DNA from 4 places in the Streptomyces sp. NPDC104307 genome. Region 2 is predicted to be linked to each of the others. Evidence: riboswitches for the same ligand, from Rfam matches in the RefSeq annotation. Region 2 holds a riboswitch; each other region holds the start of a gene.
The links. Region 2 has a riboswitch for S-adenosylmethionine ahead of ACZ601_RS03745 (hypothetical protein). Riboswitches for the same ligand answer to the same signal wherever they lie in the genome.

Region 1: linked by a shared signal. The riboswitch ahead of ACZ601_RS11510 (aminotransferase class V-fold PLP-dependent enzyme) and the one ahead of ACZ601_RS03745 (hypothetical protein) in region 2 are both predicted to bind S-adenosylmethionine.
Region 3: linked by a shared signal. The riboswitch ahead of ACZ601_RS01155 (glutathione S-transferase C-terminal domain-containing protein) and the one ahead of ACZ601_RS03745 (hypothetical protein) in region 2 are both predicted to bind S-adenosylmethionine.
Region 4: linked by a shared signal. The riboswitch ahead of thrC (threonine synthase) and the one ahead of ACZ601_RS03745 (hypothetical protein) in region 2 are both predicted to bind S-adenosylmethionine.

What each region holds. Positions count from the first base shown of each region.
Region 1 covers NZ_JBVJMU010000003.1:321,121-325,326, forward strand. Annotated here, with positions in the region: gene qcrB (cytochrome bc1 complex cytochrome b subunit) at 1-775, shown strand, start outside; gene trpD (anthranilate phosphoribosyltransferase) at 903-1,967, shown strand; SAM riboswitch class IV at 2,051-2,168, shown strand; gene ACZ601_RS11510 (aminotransferase class V-fold PLP-dependent enzyme) at 2,341-3,717, shown strand; gene ACZ601_RS11515 (Lrp/AsnC family transcriptional regulator) at 3,780-4,061, opposite strand; gene ACZ601_RS11520 (rhomboid family intramembrane serine protease) at 4,058-4,206, opposite strand, start outside.
Region 2 covers NZ_JBVJMU010000001.1:902,217-906,422, reverse strand. Annotated here, with positions in the region: gene ACZ601_RS03750 (phosphocholine-specific phospholipase C) at 1-1,628, shown strand, start outside; SAM riboswitch class IV at 1,791-1,900, shown strand; gene ACZ601_RS03745 (hypothetical protein) at 1,950-2,342, shown strand; gene ACZ601_RS03740 (cytochrome P450) at 2,545-3,840, shown strand; gene ACZ601_RS03735 (cytochrome P450 family protein) at 3,837-4,206, shown strand, end outside.
Region 3 covers NZ_JBVJMU010000001.1:310,588-314,793, reverse strand. Annotated here, with positions in the region: gene ACZ601_RS01160 (ATP-binding cassette domain-containing protein) at 1-1,530, shown strand, start outside; gene ACZ601_RS01155 (glutathione S-transferase C-terminal domain-containing protein) at 1,515-2,351, opposite strand; SAM riboswitch class IV at 2,622-2,768, opposite strand; gene ACZ601_RS01150 (amino acid ABC transporter permease) at 3,324-4,206, shown strand, end outside.
Region 4 covers NZ_JBVJMU010000015.1:191,317-195,522, reverse strand. Annotated here, with positions in the region: gene ACZ601_RS30280 (MoaD/ThiS family protein) at 1-156, opposite strand, end outside; gene thrC (threonine synthase) at 189-1,484, opposite strand; SAM riboswitch class I at 1,502-1,629, opposite strand; gene ACZ601_RS30270 (glucosyl-3-phosphoglycerate synthase) at 1,782-2,732, shown strand; gene ACZ601_RS30265 (alpha,alpha-trehalose-phosphate synthase (UDP-forming)) at 2,825-4,206, shown strand, end outside; gene otsB (trehalose-phosphatase) at 4,193-4,206, opposite strand, start outside.

The sequences.
Region 1 (4,206 bases), on a different contig from region 2:
GATCAACCCGATCTGGGCCATCGGCCCGTACCGCCCGGACCAGGTGTCCACCGGCGCCCAGCCCGACTGGTACATGGGCTTCGCCGAGGGTCTGGTCCGAGTGATGCCCGGCTGGGAGATCAACCTCTGGGGTCATACGCTCGTCCTGGGCGTGCTCATCCCACTGGTGCTCTTCGGGCTCATCCTCGGCGCGATCGCGATGTACCCGTTCATCGAGTCCTGGGTCACCGGGGACAAGCGCGAGCACCACATCCTGGACCGCCCGCGCAACGCCCCGACCCGTACGGCCTTCGGCGTCGCGTGGATCACGGTGTACTTCATCGGCCTGGTGGGCGGCGGTAACGACCTCTGGGCGACGCACTTCCACCTGTCGCTGAACTCCATCTCGTGGTTCGTCCGGATCTTCTTCTTCGTCGGACCGGTCCTCGCGTTCATCGCCACCAAGCGGATCTGCCTCGGCCTCCAGCGCCGGGACAAGGAGAAGGTGCTGCACGGGCGCGAGTCCGGGCTCATCAAGCGCCTGCCGCACGGTGAGTTCGTCGAGGTCCACGAGCCGCTGTCGCCGGGTCAGCTGCACACCCTCACCGCGCACGAGCAGTACGCGCCGGTCGAACTCGGCCCGCTGGTCGACGAGAACGGCGTCAAGCGCAAGGTGTCGCCCATCGAGAAGACGCGGGCCAAGCTCAGCAAGAGCTTCTACGGCGAGAACAGCCAGATCGCCAAGGCGTCCCCCGAGGAGTACAAGGAGATCACCGAGGGCCACGGCCACCACTGATCACCTGAACTGATCGCCACAGCAGGAGCCCCGCCCATCCATACGATGGACGGGGCTCTTCGCTGTCCTCGGCGCTCGATAGGGTGGACGCATCCCCTTTATCGGCTGTGGACCCCAGGAGCGGACCATGAACGTTGTGACCCCGGTCGGCGGCGACAGCGTGGCGGCTCGTACCTGGCCCGGCGTGCTGACCCCGCTGATGCGCGGCGAGGACCTGAGCGCGGACGACACCGCGTGGGCGATGGACCGCATCATGAGCGGCGAGGCGACCGACGTGCAGATCGCCGGCTTCGCGGTGGCCCTGCGTGCCAAGGGCGAGACCGTCAGGGAGGTCACAGGTCTGGTCCGTGCGATGTACGGGCACGCCACCACGATCCACGTGCCCGGCCGCACGGTCGACATCGTCGGCACCGGCGGCGACATGGCCAAGACGGTCAACATCTCCACCATGTCCGCGATCGTCCTGGCCGGGGCGGGCGCCAAGGTCGTCAAGCACGGCAACCGCGCCTCCTCCTCGGCCAGCGGCTCCTCCGACGTACTGGGCAAGCTCGGGGTCAACCTGGATCTGCCCCCGCAGCGCGTCGTCGAGGTGGCGGAGGAGGCGGGCATCACCTTCTGCTTCGCGGTGAAGTTCCACCCCGCCCTGCGGTACGCGGCGAAGGCGCGGGCGGAGCTCGGCGCGCCGACCACCTTCAACATCCTGGGCCCGCTCACCAACCCGGCCCAGGTGCGCTCCCAGGCCATCGGCGTCGCCGACCTGCGGATGGCGCCCATCGTCGCGGGCGTCCTCGCGGAGCGCGGCAACTCCGCGCTGGTCTTCCGCGGCGACGACGGCCTGGACGAGCTGACCACCACCGCGACCTCCCGGGTCTGGACGGCCCGCGACGGCGTCGTGCGCGAGCAGGCCTTCGACCCGCGCGACGTCGGCCTGGACCTGGTGCCGGTCGAGGCGCTGCGCGGCGCGGACGCCTCGTACAACGCCGAGGTGGCCCGCCGGCTGCTGGCCGGTGAGACGGGGCCCGTACGGGACGCCGTGCTGCTCAACGCGGCGGCGGCGCTGGTCGCGCTGGACCCGGCGGAGGGCACCCTTGAGGAGCAGCTCACCGCCGGTATGGCGAAGGCCGCCGAGTCCATCGACTCCGGGTCCGCCGGGCGCGCGCTGGAGAGATGGGTCAAGGCCAGCAACGCCTGAGGCACCGGGCAGCGAAGCGGGGCGCGGTCCAGATCATGGACCGCGCCTTGCGCGTTCCCGCGCGTATGGCAAGATGCTGGGCAGGTCATGAGTGACAGCGACTACGGCCCCGGCCCGCTGTCCGGCAACCCTCCGTCCGTGGCGGGGTGCCCCGGGTGAAGACCAGGCCGTAGGCAGCGAGGTCTGCGGCAAGCGCGGACCCCTCGACATCGTGAGATGTCCACCCGTGGGGTCCTGGTCCTCAGGGAGCCTCTGTGAGCAAGCGAATGCGATAGGGCTTTTCGGCCCTCCTCCGCACACCCTTTCCTCTTCCTCCGTGCTGCCGCGTATCCGCAGGCACGCGGATTTCGCCTGCCTGTTACGGGAGTTCGTCATGTCTGTCTTCACCGCTGCCGCCGACCAGTCCATTTGTGCCCCGCTGCCCGTTCTGGGCAAGGATGTGACGGTTCCGCTGGTGACCGGCGGTGAGGTCACGTACGCCGCGCTCGACTACGCCGCCAGCGCCCCGGCTCTCCAGCGGGTGTGGGACGACGTCGCCGCGTACGCGCCGTACTACGGCAGCGTCCACCGCGGTGCGGGCTACCTCTCGCAGCTCTCCACGGACCTCTTCGAGTCCAGCCGGGTGACCGTCGCGGAGTTCCTCGGCTGCCGTGAGGGAGACCAGGTGATCTTCACTCGGTCCACCACCGACTCGCTCAACCTGCTGGCCGCCGCGGTGCCCGCCGACTGCCAGGTGTTCGTCTTCGAGACCGAGCACCACGCGTCCCTGCTGCCCTGGCGCGATGCCCGGGTGACCTACCTGAACGCCCCGCGCACCCCCGCCCAGGCCGTCGCCACCCTGGAACGCGCCCTCGCGGACCGCGATCCCTACGGTCCCGCGCTGGTCTGCGTCACCGGCGCCTCCAACGTCACCGGCGAGCTGTGGCCGGTCAAGGAGCTCGCCGCCGCCGCGCACGCCCACGGCGCCCGCATCGTGCTCGACGCCGCCCAGCTCGCCCCGCACCACCCCGTCGACATCAGCGAACTGGACGTCGACTGGGTCGCCTTCTCCGGCCACAAGCTGTACGCGCCCTTCGGCTCCGGCGTGCTGGCCGGCCGCTCCGACTGGCTGCGCGACGCCGAGCCCTACCTGGCCGGCGGCGGCGCCTCCCGCAAGGTCGCCCGGCGCACCGACGGCGGGGTGGACGTCGAGTGGCACACCACCGCCGCCCGCCACGAGGCCGGCTCGCCCAACGTCATCGGCGTCTACTCCATCGCCGCCGCCTGCAAGGCGCTCACCGAGGCCGGGTTCGACAGCCTGGTCGCCCGCGAGCAGCAGCTCGTCTCCGAGGTCCGGGCCGGGCTGGCGGAGGTCCCCGAGGTCAAGGTGCTCTCGCTCTTCGGTGACGACGCCCCGCGTGTCGGCGTCATCTCGTTCGTGGTGGAGGGCTGGAACAGCTCGCACTTCGCCGCCGCGCTCTCCGCCGAGTACGGCATCGGGGTGCGCGACGGACTGTTCTGCGCCCACCCGCTGGTGCGCACCCTGCTCGGCAGCGACCCGCAGGACGTCGGCGAGTGCGGCGCGCCGGAGGCGGAGCCGGGCGAGAAGTCGCTCAACGCGATCCGGGTCAGCTTCGGTGCCGGTACGCCGGACGAGCACATCGAGCGCTTCGTGCGGGCGGTCAAGGAGCTGGTGAGCGAGGGCGCCCAGTGGAAGTACCGCACCGAGGACGGCCGCTGCGTCCCGGACCGGGGCACCGCCCAGCACTGAGCCCCAACGCGTTCGGCCGGGTACGGAATGTCTTCCGTACCCGGCCGAACGCGTTTGCGTAGTCAGCCGTCCAGGCCGATGGCGAAGGCCGCCTCCAGGTCGTGCTGCGAGTACGTACGGAACGCCACATGGGTGTCGGTCGCCTCGACGCCGGGGATCTTGCTGATCCGGCCGGGGATGACGTCGGCGAGATCGTCGTGCTTGGCCACCCGGACCATGGCGATCAGGTCGTAGGTACCGGTGACCGAGAAGACCTCGCTGACGCTGTCCAGTGCCGCGACGGCCTCGGCGATCTCGGGGATCCGGTCCACGCTGGTTTTGATGAGCACGATCGCGGTGATCACGGCTGGCTTTCTCCCTCGGTGGCCGTGGCTGGAGACTTCACTCTAGCCCCACGCCCGTAGCGCCCCCACGCGTAGAGGAACCCGACGGCGAAGCCGACCACATGGGCGAGATAGGCCACGCCGGGGCCGCTGCCCGCGCCCTCCG
Region 2 (4,206 bases):
AGGACATCCCGTTCCACTACGCCCTCGCCGACGCGTTCACCGTCTGCGACGCGTACCACTGCTCGTTCCTCGGCTCGACCGACCCGAACCGCTACTACCTGTGGAGCGGGTACACCGGCAACGACGGCACGGGCGGCGGTCCCGTGCTCGGCAACGACGAGGCGGGGTACGGCTGGAAGACCTACCCCGAGCGGCTGGAGGAGGCCGGGGTGTCGTGGAAGGTCTACCAGGACATCGGTGACGGGCTCGACGCCGCCGGCTCCTGGGGGTGGATCGACGACGCCTACCGGGGGACGTACGGAGACAACTCGCTTCTCTATTTCAACAGTTACCGTGACGCCAAGCCCGGCGATCCCCTCTTCGAGAAGGCGCGCACCGGGACCGACGTCAAGAACGGCGACGGGCTCCTCGACGACCTGAAGGCCGATGTCCGGGCCGGTACGCTCCCCAAGATCTCCTGGGTCGTCTCGCCCGAGGCCTACAGCGAGCACCCCAACTGGCCCGCGAACTACGGTGCCTGGTACATCTCGCAGGTGCTGGACGCGCTGACCTCCGACCCCGAGGTCTGGGGCCGGACCGCCCTCTTCATCACCTACGACGAGAACGACGGCTTCTTCGACCACGTCGTGCCGCCGTTCGTGCCGTCCGGCGCGGCGCAGGGACTGTCCACCGTGGACACCTCCGCCGACCACTTCCCCGGCGACGTCCGGTACGCGGCCGGGCCGTACGGGCTCGGGCAGCGCGTGCCCATGACGGTCGTGTCCCCGTGGAGCACCGGCGGGTTCGCGTGTTCGGAGGTCTTCGACCACACCTCCGTCATCCGGTTCATGGAAGCGCGCTTCGGTGTGCGCGAGCCCAACATCTCGCCCTGGCGGCGTGCCGTCTGCGGCGACCTCACCTCGGCCTTCGACTTCAGCCGGACGGAGACCGCGCCCGCCGGGCTGCCCTCCACGGACGGATACGCGCCGCCGGACGGGGACCGGCACCCCGACTACGTTCCGGTGCCGCCGGTCTCCGGCAGCGTGCCGAAGCAGGAGTCCGGCACGCGGCCCACCCGGCCACTGCGGTACGCGCCGCTCGTGGACGGGGCGGCGGACCCGGGCGCCGGGAAGTACCAGCTCACCTTCGGTGGCGGGGACGAGGCCGGAGCGCAGTTCCTGGTGACGTCCGCCAACCGCGGTGACGGGCCCTGGACCTACACCACAGAGGCGGGCAAGTCGCTCTCCGACAGCTGGAACACGGCCTATTCCAGCGGCGTGACCGACCTCACGGTGCACGGTCCGAACGGGTTCCTGCGGGCCTTCAGGGGCCCCGGCAAGGCGGCCGGGCCGGAGGTGACGGCGCGTCATAACCCGGTGAACGGAGCTCTCGACCTGACGCTCACCCATGCCGGTACGGAGACGGTCCAGCTGACCGTGCGCAACGCGGACGCCTACGGCGGCGGGGCGCAGACCTTCGCGGTGCGGTCCGGCGCGACCGTGCGGCACACCGTTGACCTGCGCGGAAGCAAGCGCTGGTACGACATCGAGGTGGTCTCGGACGCGGACGCCACGTTCCTCCGCCGGTTCGCCGGACACGTCGAGACGGGTGAGGCCGGAACGAGCGACCCGGGCCTGGTCACCGGCTGACCGGGCGGCGCGGGGCGGCTGAATCCAAGCCGGACCGCCATCGGAGAGAGGCGGGGGCGCACGGGCCAGGTCCGGCCCGTTCCTGTGCGTCCCTGACCGTCCGTCGGGCGGGCGGTCCCGCGCGTCGGGGCGCGCCCGCTCGGTGCGTTAGGGTTTTTGCCGGGTCATGAGTTCCAGTGCGCAGCCCCGGCTTGCTGGACGGCACCCCGCTCCGCTGCGGGTGCTCCGGGTGACGACCTGCCCCGTGCGCGAGGTGCGGGGAACAGCGGACCGCGGTGCAGAGCGCTCGGGGTCCATCATCCCCGGAAGGCGGGACTCACCATGCTGCGTCATCTCCCCGAGCACGGCTCCGTGCGGAGCGAGGACTGCGAGCGGTACGCCGCAGGCCACCAAGTGCACTGGATCCACGCCAAGAAGTGCCGGCAGGAGCCCGGTCAGGCCGTCGAGATACTGCTGACCGCGGACGATGTCCGGGACGACGGCTGGGTCGGTCTGCGGGCCGCGTTCGACTACGCGGGCGCCCTTCCGCAGGTGTGGACGCATGCTCCGGACGGGCTGCGGGAGACCCTCGCCGGCCACCGGGGACGCGTGTACTGGCTCTCCCGGTGGCATGCGCTGAAGCTCGTGACCGGTGCCGACCGGGTCGCCGGACTCGTCAACGTAGCCTTCGAGGCAGGGGAGCTGTGCGGCGACCCGGGTTCCGTGCGCTCGTAGCCGCGTCGCCGTTCGGCGTCGGTGCCTGGAGGTGGTGCCTGGATTCGGTCGTCAATTGTCGTGAGATGTCGACCGGTTGCTTCATGTTGAGTGCACATTTGATCGTCATTGACCGCTGTGGGGTCACATAAAATCCTTATAGTGGGCGGGCGTTGACCGCACGATCGTGATGCGTGACGCTTCCGCCACAGAAGTCAGGACGATGACGCGCCCTTCCTCCGCAGAGCCCGAGCCCGTCCCACCTCCTCCGGAGTGCCCCGCGCACGCGGGGCCGGGCCCCGTGCCCCTCGGCGGGCCCTCGTTCCAGACCGAGCCGCGAGCCGTCTACCGCGCCATGCGGCGGGACCACGGGCCGGTCGTCCCCGTCGAGCTGCCGGGCGGGTTCCCCGCCTGGCTGGTCATCGGCTACCGGGAACTCCATCAGGTCACCAGTGACGGTGAGCTGTTCCCTCGCGACGTCGGCCTCTGGAACCAGTGGGAGCACATCCCGCAGGACTGGCCGCTGCTGCCCATGGTCGGGCGGCCGCTGCCGTCCATCTACTTCAGCGCGGGCGACGAGCACCGGCGGCATGCGCGGATGGTCGGACCCGCCCTCGAAGGGGCCGACCCGTTCGAGATCCGCAGCCACTGCGAGCAGTTGGCCGACCGGCTGATCGACGCCGTGTGCAGCCGGGGCACCGCCGACCTCGTCGCCGACTTCTGCGAGCCCCTTCCGGTCCTGGTCCTCGCGAGGCTGGTCGGATTCCCCGACGACGAGGGCGGCTCCATCGCCCAAGTGCTCAAGGACCTGGCCGACGGCGGTCCGGGCGCGCAGGAGGCCCACCTGCGTTTCGGGGAACACATGACACGACTCGTCGCCGCGAAGCGTGCCGCCCCCGGCGACGACGTGACCTCCCGGATGCTCGCGTTCCCCGAGGCCTTCACCGACGAGGAGTACATGCTCGACCTGATGGCCATCACCGCCGCCGGGCACCTCACCACCGCCGACTGGATCAGCAACTCGCTGCGGCTGATGCTCACGGAGGACGAGTTCGCCCAGTCGATGGCGGGCGGCCGGCGCAGCGTCGGCGAGGCCATGAACGAGGTGCTCTGGGAGGACGCGCCGACGCAGATCCTCGCCGGACGCTGGGCCGCCCGCGACACCCGGCTCGGCGGACGGCCGATCAGGGCGGGGGACATGCTGCTGCTCGGGCTCGGCGCCGCCAACACCGATCCGCTGATCCGGCAGAGCCTGACCGGCGGCGGTTTTGCCGCCCAGGGCGGCAACGGCGCGCATCTCGCCTTCAGCCACGGCGAGTACCGGTGCCCCTTCCCCGCCCAGGAGATCGCGGAGACCATCGCGCGCACCGGCATCGAGGTGCTGCTCGACCGCCTGCCCGACCTGGAGCTCCGGGTCCCCGTCGCGGACCTGGTGCGACGGCCCTCCGCGTTCCTGCGCGGTACCACCGCGCTGCCCGTTCGGTTCACCCCCGTTCGTACGACAGGAGACCTCTCGTGAACTGCCCTCACGCCGCCGCGCACGCTGCCGTCCCGGACGGCGCCGGGACCGTCGTCATCGACCCCATGGTCCAGGACCTGGACGGTGAGACCGCGAGGCTGCGTGAGGCCGGCCGGCTCGCCAGGATCGAGCTGCTCGGCGTACCCGCCTGGACGATCACCCGGCACGCCGACGCCCGTCAACTCCTGGTCGATCCGAGGCTGGTGAAGGATCTCGACGCCTGGGGGCTGTGGCAGAGCGGCGAGGTGACGCACGCGTGGCCGCTCATCGGCATGATCGACGCCGGGCGGTCCATGTTCACGGTGGACGGCGCCGAGCACCGACGGCTGCGCACCAAGACCTCCCAGGCGCTCACCCCACGGCGGC
Region 3 (4,206 bases), 590 kb from region 2:
CACATCCGCGCGTTCGTGGAGCGCGCGGTCACCTTCACCACCTGCCCCGAGTGCGACGGCACCCGGCTCAGCGAGGGCGCCAGGTCCTCGAAGATCAAGCGGATCAACATCGCCGACGCCTGCGCGATGCAGACCAGCGACCTGGCCGCCTGGGTCGGCGAAATCGACGAGCCCTCCGTCGCACCGCTGCTCACCGCGTTGCGGCAGACCCTCGACTCGTTCGTGGAGATCGGCCTCGGCTACCTCGCGCTCGACCGGCCGACGGGCACCCTGTCGGGCGGCGAGGCGCAGCGCGTCAAGATGATCCGCCACCTCGGCTCCTCCCTCACCGACGTCACCTATGTCTTCGACGAGCCCACCGCCGGCCTGCACCCCCACGACATCCAGCGGATGAACAGGCTGCTGCTGCGGCTGCGCGACAAGGGCAACACGGTGCTCGTCGTGGAGCACAAGCCGGAGACGATCGCGGACCATGTCGTCGACCTCGGCCCCGGCGCCGGCACGGCGGGCGGAACCGTCTGCTTCGAGGGCAGCGTCGAGGGACTGCGGGCCGGGGACACCGTCACGGGCCGTCACTTCGACGACCGGGCCACCCTCAAGGACACCCGGCGGGGGCCCACCGGCGCGCTGGAGGTCCGGGGCGCGGACGCGAACAACCTGCGCGGCGTCGACGTCGACATCCCGCTCGGCGTCCTCGCCGTGGTCACCGGCGTCGCCGGCTCCGGCAAGAGCTCACTGATCCACGGCTCGGTCTCGGGACTGGACGGGGTGGTGTCGATCGACCAGGGCGCGATCCGCGGCTCGCGACGGAGCAACCCCGCGACGTACACCGGACTGCTCGACCCGATCCGCAAGGCGTTCGCCAAGGCCAACGACGTGAAACCGGCCCTGTTCAGCGCCAACTCCGAGGGCGCCTGCCCCGGCTGCAACGGCGTCGGGGTCGTCTACACCGACCTCGCGATGATGGCGGGCGTCGCCACCGTCTGCGAGGAGTGCGAGGGGAAGCGGTTCCTGGCCTCTGTGCTCGAATACCGCCTCGGCGGCCGCGACATCAGCGAAGTGCTGGCGATGTCGGTGACCGAGGCCGAGGAGTTCTTCGGCAGCGGCGAGGCACACACCCCGGCCGCCCACCGCGTCCTCGGCAGGCTGGCCGACGTCGGACTCGGCTACCTCAGCCTGGGCCAGCCGCTCACCACCCTGTCCGGCGGTGAGCGGCAACGGCTCAAGCTGGCCACGCACATGGGCGAGAAGGGCGGGATCTACGTCCTCGACGAGCCGACCACCGGCCTGCACCTCGCAGACGTCGAGCAGCTGCTCGGCCTGCTCGACCGGCTGGTCGACTCCGGGAAGTCCGTCATCGTGATCGAGCACCACCAGGCGGTCATGGCGCACGCCGACTGGATCATCGACCTGGGTCCCGGCGCCGGTCATGACGGCGGCAGGCTCGTCTTCGAGGGCACCCCCGACGACCTCGTCGCGGACCGCTCCACCCTCACCGGCGAGCACCTCGCGGCCTACGTGGGAGCCTGAGGCAGTGAGTCAACGGCGGCCACCCCGCCCGGCCCGTCCGGAGCCCCCGGCATCTGCGGTGTCCCGGGGAAGGCGGGGTGGCCGCAGAGGCGGCGTACGTACTCCTTGAGCCGGGGGCGGTCGCCGAGGGCGCCGACCGGGCCGAGACGCACGAGCGCCACCCACAGGTCCACATCCCCGGCGGTCAGCTCCTCGCCCAGCGCGTAGGGCCGCCGGTCGAGGGACCGGTCCAGCAGGTCCAGGGCCGCCGACCGCTCGGAGGACCCCGCGTGCGGGGTGACGTCCCGGTCCAGCAGCTCGCGCAGGGCCTCGATGCCGTCGGCGAGCTCCGGAGGACGCAGCGCAGAGGGGCGGGCCTCGTCATGGCCGGAGAGCAGGCCCGCGAGATCGCGGAGTATGTCGGGCGTGTGGTTGCTGACGATGCGCCCGCTCCACCGGTCGCACAGCGCGGGCGCCGTCAGCGGCCCGTCGTAATGGTGCAGCGTGGCCTCGTACGCGCCGCGCAGCGAGGCGTACGCCTCGGGTGTCCCGGCCGGGTGCCCCAGGAACGTGGTGGCGACCGAGTCCCGGAGACCGAGCAGGCCGAGGGTGATCGAGATACGCAGCGAGCGCGGACAACTCGCCGACAGGAAAAGCTCGTAGCGGTGCGGAGCGGGATAGAAGCCTCCGGCCAGACCGACCCCGATACGGCTGTGGATACGGGAGGGCGGCACGGCGATGGTGGGACGGGGGTGCGTGGCGCACGGACTCGGGCCGGATGAGATCGAGCCGCACGTGAGGGAGTTGCCTGTGCTGGAACTGCGCGAAGCTGTCTCGGGCATGACTCTCCTGTGGAGATCCCTGTGGGAACGAGGAAGCCACCGTCGCCTTGTGGGCACCAGCGGCCGGATGTGGAACGGCTGCGCTCGCGCACCGGTCCGAATCACGACAGCGCGGACGTGGGCGCGTCATACGCGACAACGGACCCGTGCGCGTGCGGTATTCCGGGCTAGTAGGCGCTGGAGACACGCAGCAGATCGATGTGCAGGCGCCTCGTCAAGCCGTTCCTGGACAAAACCCACCCGTCCCGACTCCGGGGCCCGCGAGACGCGGGGCCACGCTTGCCCCGCCACACCGGCGGGACCCGGTCGTCACCCGGGGCACCCCGTCGCGGTGGAAGGGTTGCCTGCCAGCGGGCCGGGGCCGATGAACCCCGTGAGCAGGACGGATCCCGCACGGGGGCGCTGACAATCGTGACCGTCCACGTCAGTTTCGGTGCGCCGGGTGACGCCGTCAAGGAGGCCACAGGGGCCATCTCGCCTGTTGGTCACCCGCGTTGACATTCCTGTCGGCCCATGCATAACTTGCGGCGCGGAACGGCTCCGGGTAGCGGCGATACGCCCCGGCCCGCCGGCCGGCGCCCCAGCACACCGCGGGGTGCCGCAGTTGAGGACCGGACGGTGTCCGGCAGGCGCGAGGCCCCGCGGGGCGGATCGGTGACGGTGAGAGCGATGCACGCAGCTGAGGGGATGGCTGCCTGGCGGTCCCGAGGCCGCGTCCTGCTCTGCGCGGACCGCTCCGTCGACCTCCAGCGTGTCAACAGCGCGCTGTGTACCGCCGCTTGTCGCGCTCTTCGTCAAGGCTGACGGCCCTCTGACTCCCTGACGTCCACCGCTGCCGCGGTGCGTCCCCTCCCCGCCCGGCCCCCTGCTCCGCGCCGTGCTGCCCGCGCCCCGCCGCGTCGTTCCCGACGACCGGCGTGGTGAGGCGCTGCCGTCCGTGGTCCGGGCCGTCCGCATCCGCTGGAGCCCTCCGTGAGTGAATCCCCCGGCGTAGCTGTGTCCCCAGGGTCAGCGCCGCCCGCCGAGGCGGCCCCCCGCCCCGGGCCACCCGTCGTGCCGAAGCCGCCGGTCCCGCAGCGGGTCCGCCCACTCCTGCGGCCCGGCCGCTGGATCGTCACCGTCGTCGTGCTGGTACTGGTCGCCCAGATCGTCCACGGCCTGGTGGCCAATCCCTTCTACCAGTGGGACCGGTTCCGGTACTGGTTCCTGCGGCCCACCATCCTCGACGGCCTGCTCGTCACGCTCGAAGTCGCCCTGTTCAGCGCCGTTCTGGGGCTGCTCGGCGGCGTGCTGCTGGCCCTGGCCCGGCTCTCCCCGAGCCCTGTGCTGCGCGCGGTCAGCTGGGTCTACACCTGGCTGTTCCGGTCGGTCCCGCTGATCGTGATCCTGCTGTTCCTCTACAACTTCAGCGCGCTCTACCGGACGCTGAGCGTGGGAGTGCCGTTCGGCCCGGCGTTCTTCAGCTTCGACGAATCACGCCTGGCCACCGACATGGCCGTCGCCGTCATCGGTCTCAGCCTGAACGAGGCGGCGTACGCCTCCGAAGTGGTGCGCGGCGGCATCCTCTCCGTCGACCAGGGCCAGCACGAGGCGGCAGCCGCCCTCGGCCTCCCGAAGCGGTACCGGTTCGCGAAGATCGTCTTCCCGCAGGCCCTGCGCTCGATCACCCCGAACTACGTCAACCAGCTGATCGGCCTGATCAAGGGCACCTCACTGGTCTTCTACGTCTCGCTGCTCGATCTGTTCGGCTCCGTACAGAGCATGGGCAGCACCTACCCCGGCGACATCGTGCCGCTGCTGCTGGTCGCCACCGCCTGGTACCTGATCCTCACCAGCGTGGTGTCCGTCATCCAGT
Region 4 (4,206 bases), on a different contig from region 2:
CTTGCCCTGGTCGTCCAGGACGCGGGCGGCGATGCCCGGGTGGTCCTTCTCCAGGGACTCGATGACCTGGGAGAGGTTCGCGCCCTCTGCCGGGACCTCGGCCTGGCCGCCCGTGTAGGTGCGGAGGATGGTGGGGATACGGACCTTGACGCTCATGGTGGGTGCCCTTCCTGGAGTCTTGGGTGGGATCAGCCGGCGGTGCCGAGACCGGCGGCGCGGAAGGCGTCCAGGCTCGGCCGGATCGTCGCCGTCGCCTGCGAGGTGTCGGCCACCGCGTCCAGCGTCTTGAGGCCGTCACCGGTGTTCAGGACGACGGTGGTGAGCGTCGGGTCGAGCAGACCGGCCTCGATGAGCTTCTTCGTCACGCCGACCGTCACACCGCCCGCGGTCTCCGCGAAGATGCCCTCGGTGCGCGCCAGGAGCTTGATCGCGTCGACGACCTGCTCGTCGTTCACGTCGTCCACCGCGCCACCCGTACGGCGGGCGATGTCCAGGACGTAGGGGCCGTCGGCCGGGTTGCCGATGGCGAGGGACTTGGCGATCGTGTTCGGCTTCTGCGGGCGGACCACGTCGTGACCGGCCTTGAAGGCGGCGGAGACCGGCGAGCAGCCCTCGGCCTGGGCGCCGAAGATCTTGTACGGCTTGTCCTCGACCAGCCCGAGCTTGATCAGCTCCTGGAGGCCCTTGTCGATCTTCGTCAGCTGCGAGCCGGACGCGATCGGGATGACGATCTGGTCCGGCAGCCGCCAGCCGAGCTGCTCGCAGATCTCGTACGCCAGCGTCTTGGAGCCCTCGCCGTAGTACGGGCGGAGGTTGACGTTGACGAAGCCCCAGCCCTCCCCGAGCGGGTCTCCGATGAGCTCCGAGCAGAACCGGTTGACGTCGTCGTAATTGCCCTCGATACCGACCAGCTCACCGCCGTACACCGCGGCCATGACGACCTTGCCCTGCTCCAGGTCGTGCGGGATGAACACGCACGAGCGCAGACCGGCGCGGGCCGCGGCGGCGCCCACCGCACCGGCGAGGTTGCCCGTCGAGGAGCAGGAGAGCGTGGTGAAACCGAAGGCGCGGGCGGCCTCGACGGCGATCGCGACGACGCGGTCCTTGAAGGAGTGCGTCGGGTTGCCGGAGTCGTCCTTGACGTACAGGCCGCCGGTGACGCCCAGCTCACGGGCGAGGTTGTCGGCCTTGACCAGCTTGGTGAAGCCGGGGTTGATGTTGGGCTTGTCCGCGACGTCGGAGGGGACCGGCAGCAGCGGCGCGTAGCGCCAGATGTTGTCCGGGCCGGCCTCGATGCGCTTCTTCAGCTCGTCCGGGGAACCGGTCGGCAGGTCGTACGCCACTTCGAGCGGACCGAAACAGGTCGCACAGGCGAAAAGGGGACCGAGCGGGAATCGTTCTCCGCACTCGCGGCAGGAAAGTGCCGCGGCGGGACCGAGGTCCACGGAAGATTCGGTGGTTGCTGCAACAGTCTGAACAGCCATGATGGCGAGGCCCTTTCTCCTCATCTTCCTTGTGACGCATTTCGCCACAAGACGGAATTGGCACCGATCCCCACCTGACCTCGCGGTCGGCAGGATGGTTGCCGGGACTTCAACGGGCCGTTCCCTCTGTCCCTCTGGATGAGCGCTATGGCACTGGACCATCGATCCAGGCGTTTATCGGCGGATGGACCCCGGCATGCCACGGCCATCTGCGTTGTTCAGACTGTAACCGAAGCACCGGACTGTTGAGATAGTCGTCCGAACCGCGAGATGGATCACATACAGGGAGTATCGACCGTGCTGGAAGAGGTCGAACGCTGGCTGACCAGGCGTTCCTGGTCGTGCGCCGACCGCCCGCTGGAGCAGCTCCTGGCCGCCCGGAGCGGCGACCCGCGCCGGGGGAGCGTGAGTGTCGTCCTGCCGGCGCTCAACGAGGCGGCGACGGTCGGGGACATCGTCCGGACGATCCGGCGCGAGCTCATGGAGAAGGTCCGGCTGGTCGACGAACTCGTGGTGATCGACTCCGGCTCCACCGACGACACCGCGGAGGTCGCCCGCCGGGCGGGCGCCCGGGTGATCCACCGGGACGCGATCCTGCCCCGGCTGCCGGCCGTCCCCGGCAAGGGCGAGGTGCTGTGGCGGTCACTGCTGGTGACCGGCGGTGACATCGTCTGCTTCATCGACGCGGACCTGAAGGACTTCTCGGCCGATTTCGTCTCCGGCATCGTCGGCCCGCTGCTGACCGACCCCTCCGTGCAGTTCGTCAAGGCGATGTACGACCGTCCGCTCGGGGACACCGCGGGCCAGGGCGGGCGGGTCACCGAACTGGTGGCACGGCCGCTGCTCAATCTGCACTGGCCGCAGCTGGCCGGATTCGTCCAGCCGCTGGGCGGCGAGTACGCCGTACGCCGCTCACTGCTCGAACAGCTGCCGTTCCCGGTCGGCTACGGGGTGGAGCTGGGGCTGCTCGTCGACGCCCTGCACACGGTCGGCCTGGACGCGCTGGCCCAGGTCGACGTCGGCGTCCGCAAACACCGCCACCAGGACGGCCGGGCGCTCGGCCGGATGGCGGCGGCCATCTACCGGACCGCGTCGCTGCGGCTCTCCCGCGGCCATCTGGTGCGCCCCGAGCTGACCCAGTTCGAGCGCGGCGAGCACGGCTTCGTGCCGCACACCTACCCGGTGGACACCGAGGAGCGGCCGCCGATGCGCGAGATCGAGGAGTACGTCTCGCGCCGCGCCGCCTGAGAGGCCTGCCGGAGGTCACCCGACAGCCTCCGAGAGGGCCCCGCGGCCCGCACGCACGTTTGGACCGTTCGGGATCGGGCTAGATTCCGCGCATGGTCTCCGAGCACGCCCCCCAGCCCGCCGCCCAGGTACTCGTCGCGTCCAACCGCGGCCCGGTCTCGTACACAGTGGGCGAGGACGGCTCGCTCGACGCGAAACGGGGCGGGGGCGGGCTCGTCTCGGGGCTGAGCGCGGTGGACGACAAGATGTGGGTCTGCGCCGCGCTCGGTGACGGCGACCGCGAGGCGGTGCGGCGCGGGGTCGGAGAGCCGGGCGTACGGATGCTGGACATCGACGCGGACGTGCACGCCGACGCGTACAACGGCATCGCGAACTCGGTGCTCTGGTTCGTCCACCACCTGCTCTACCAGACCCCCGTGGAACCCGTCTTCGACGCGGAGTTCCGCCGTCAGTGGGCGTCCTTCGAGGCCTACAACCGGGCCTTCGCCGAGGCGCTCGCCCAGGAGGCGGGCGAGGGCGCGGCGGTCCTGGTGCAGGACTACCACCTGGTGCTGGTGCCCGGCATGCTCCGCGAGCTCCGCCCCGACCTGCGCATCGGCCACTTCTCGCACACCCCGTGGGCGCCCGTCGACTACTTCCGGATGCTGCCCGACGACATCGCGGAGCAGGTGCTGCACGGCGTCCTCGGCGCCGACCGGGCGGCCTTCCTGACCCGCCGCTGGGCGGACGCCTTCATCGGCTGCTGCACGGAGATCCTGGGCGGCACGGGCCGCACCCGGATCGGCGTGCACGGGCTCGGCGCCGACGCGGACTTCCTGCTCCGGCGCGCGCACGAGCCGGACGTGGACGAGCGGATGGCGGCGCTGCGCGAACAGGTGGGCGACGGCCGGAAGACGATCGTGCGGGTGGACCGCACGGAGCTGTCCAAGAACATCGTCCGGGGCATGCTCGCCTACCGGGCGCTGCTCGACGAACGGCCCGAGTGGCACGGCCGGGTCGTCCACGTCGCGTTCGCCTACCCCTCGCGGCAGGACCTCGCGGTGTACCGGGAGTACACGGCAGAGGTGCGGCGCGTCGCGGACGAGATCAACGCGAAGCACGGCACGGCGGACTGGACCCCGGTCGTGCTCCACGTCAAGGACGACTTCGCCCGCTCGCTGGCGGCGTACCGGCTGGCGGACGTGGCGCTCGTCAACCCGATCAGGGACGGCATGAACCTGGTCGCCAAGGAGGTCCCGGTCGTCTCCGACCACGGCTGCGCGCTGGTGCTGTCGCGGGAGGCGGGCGCGTACGAGGAGCTGGGTAACGACGCGATCGTGGTGAACCCGTACGACGTGTCCGCCACCGCCGACGCCCTGCACGAGGCGCTGACGATGGCGGACGGTGAACGCGCGGAGCGCACGGAGCGGCTGGCGGAGGCGGCCACCGCGCTGCCGCCGCAGCAGTGGTTCCTGGACCAGCTAGAGGCGCTGCG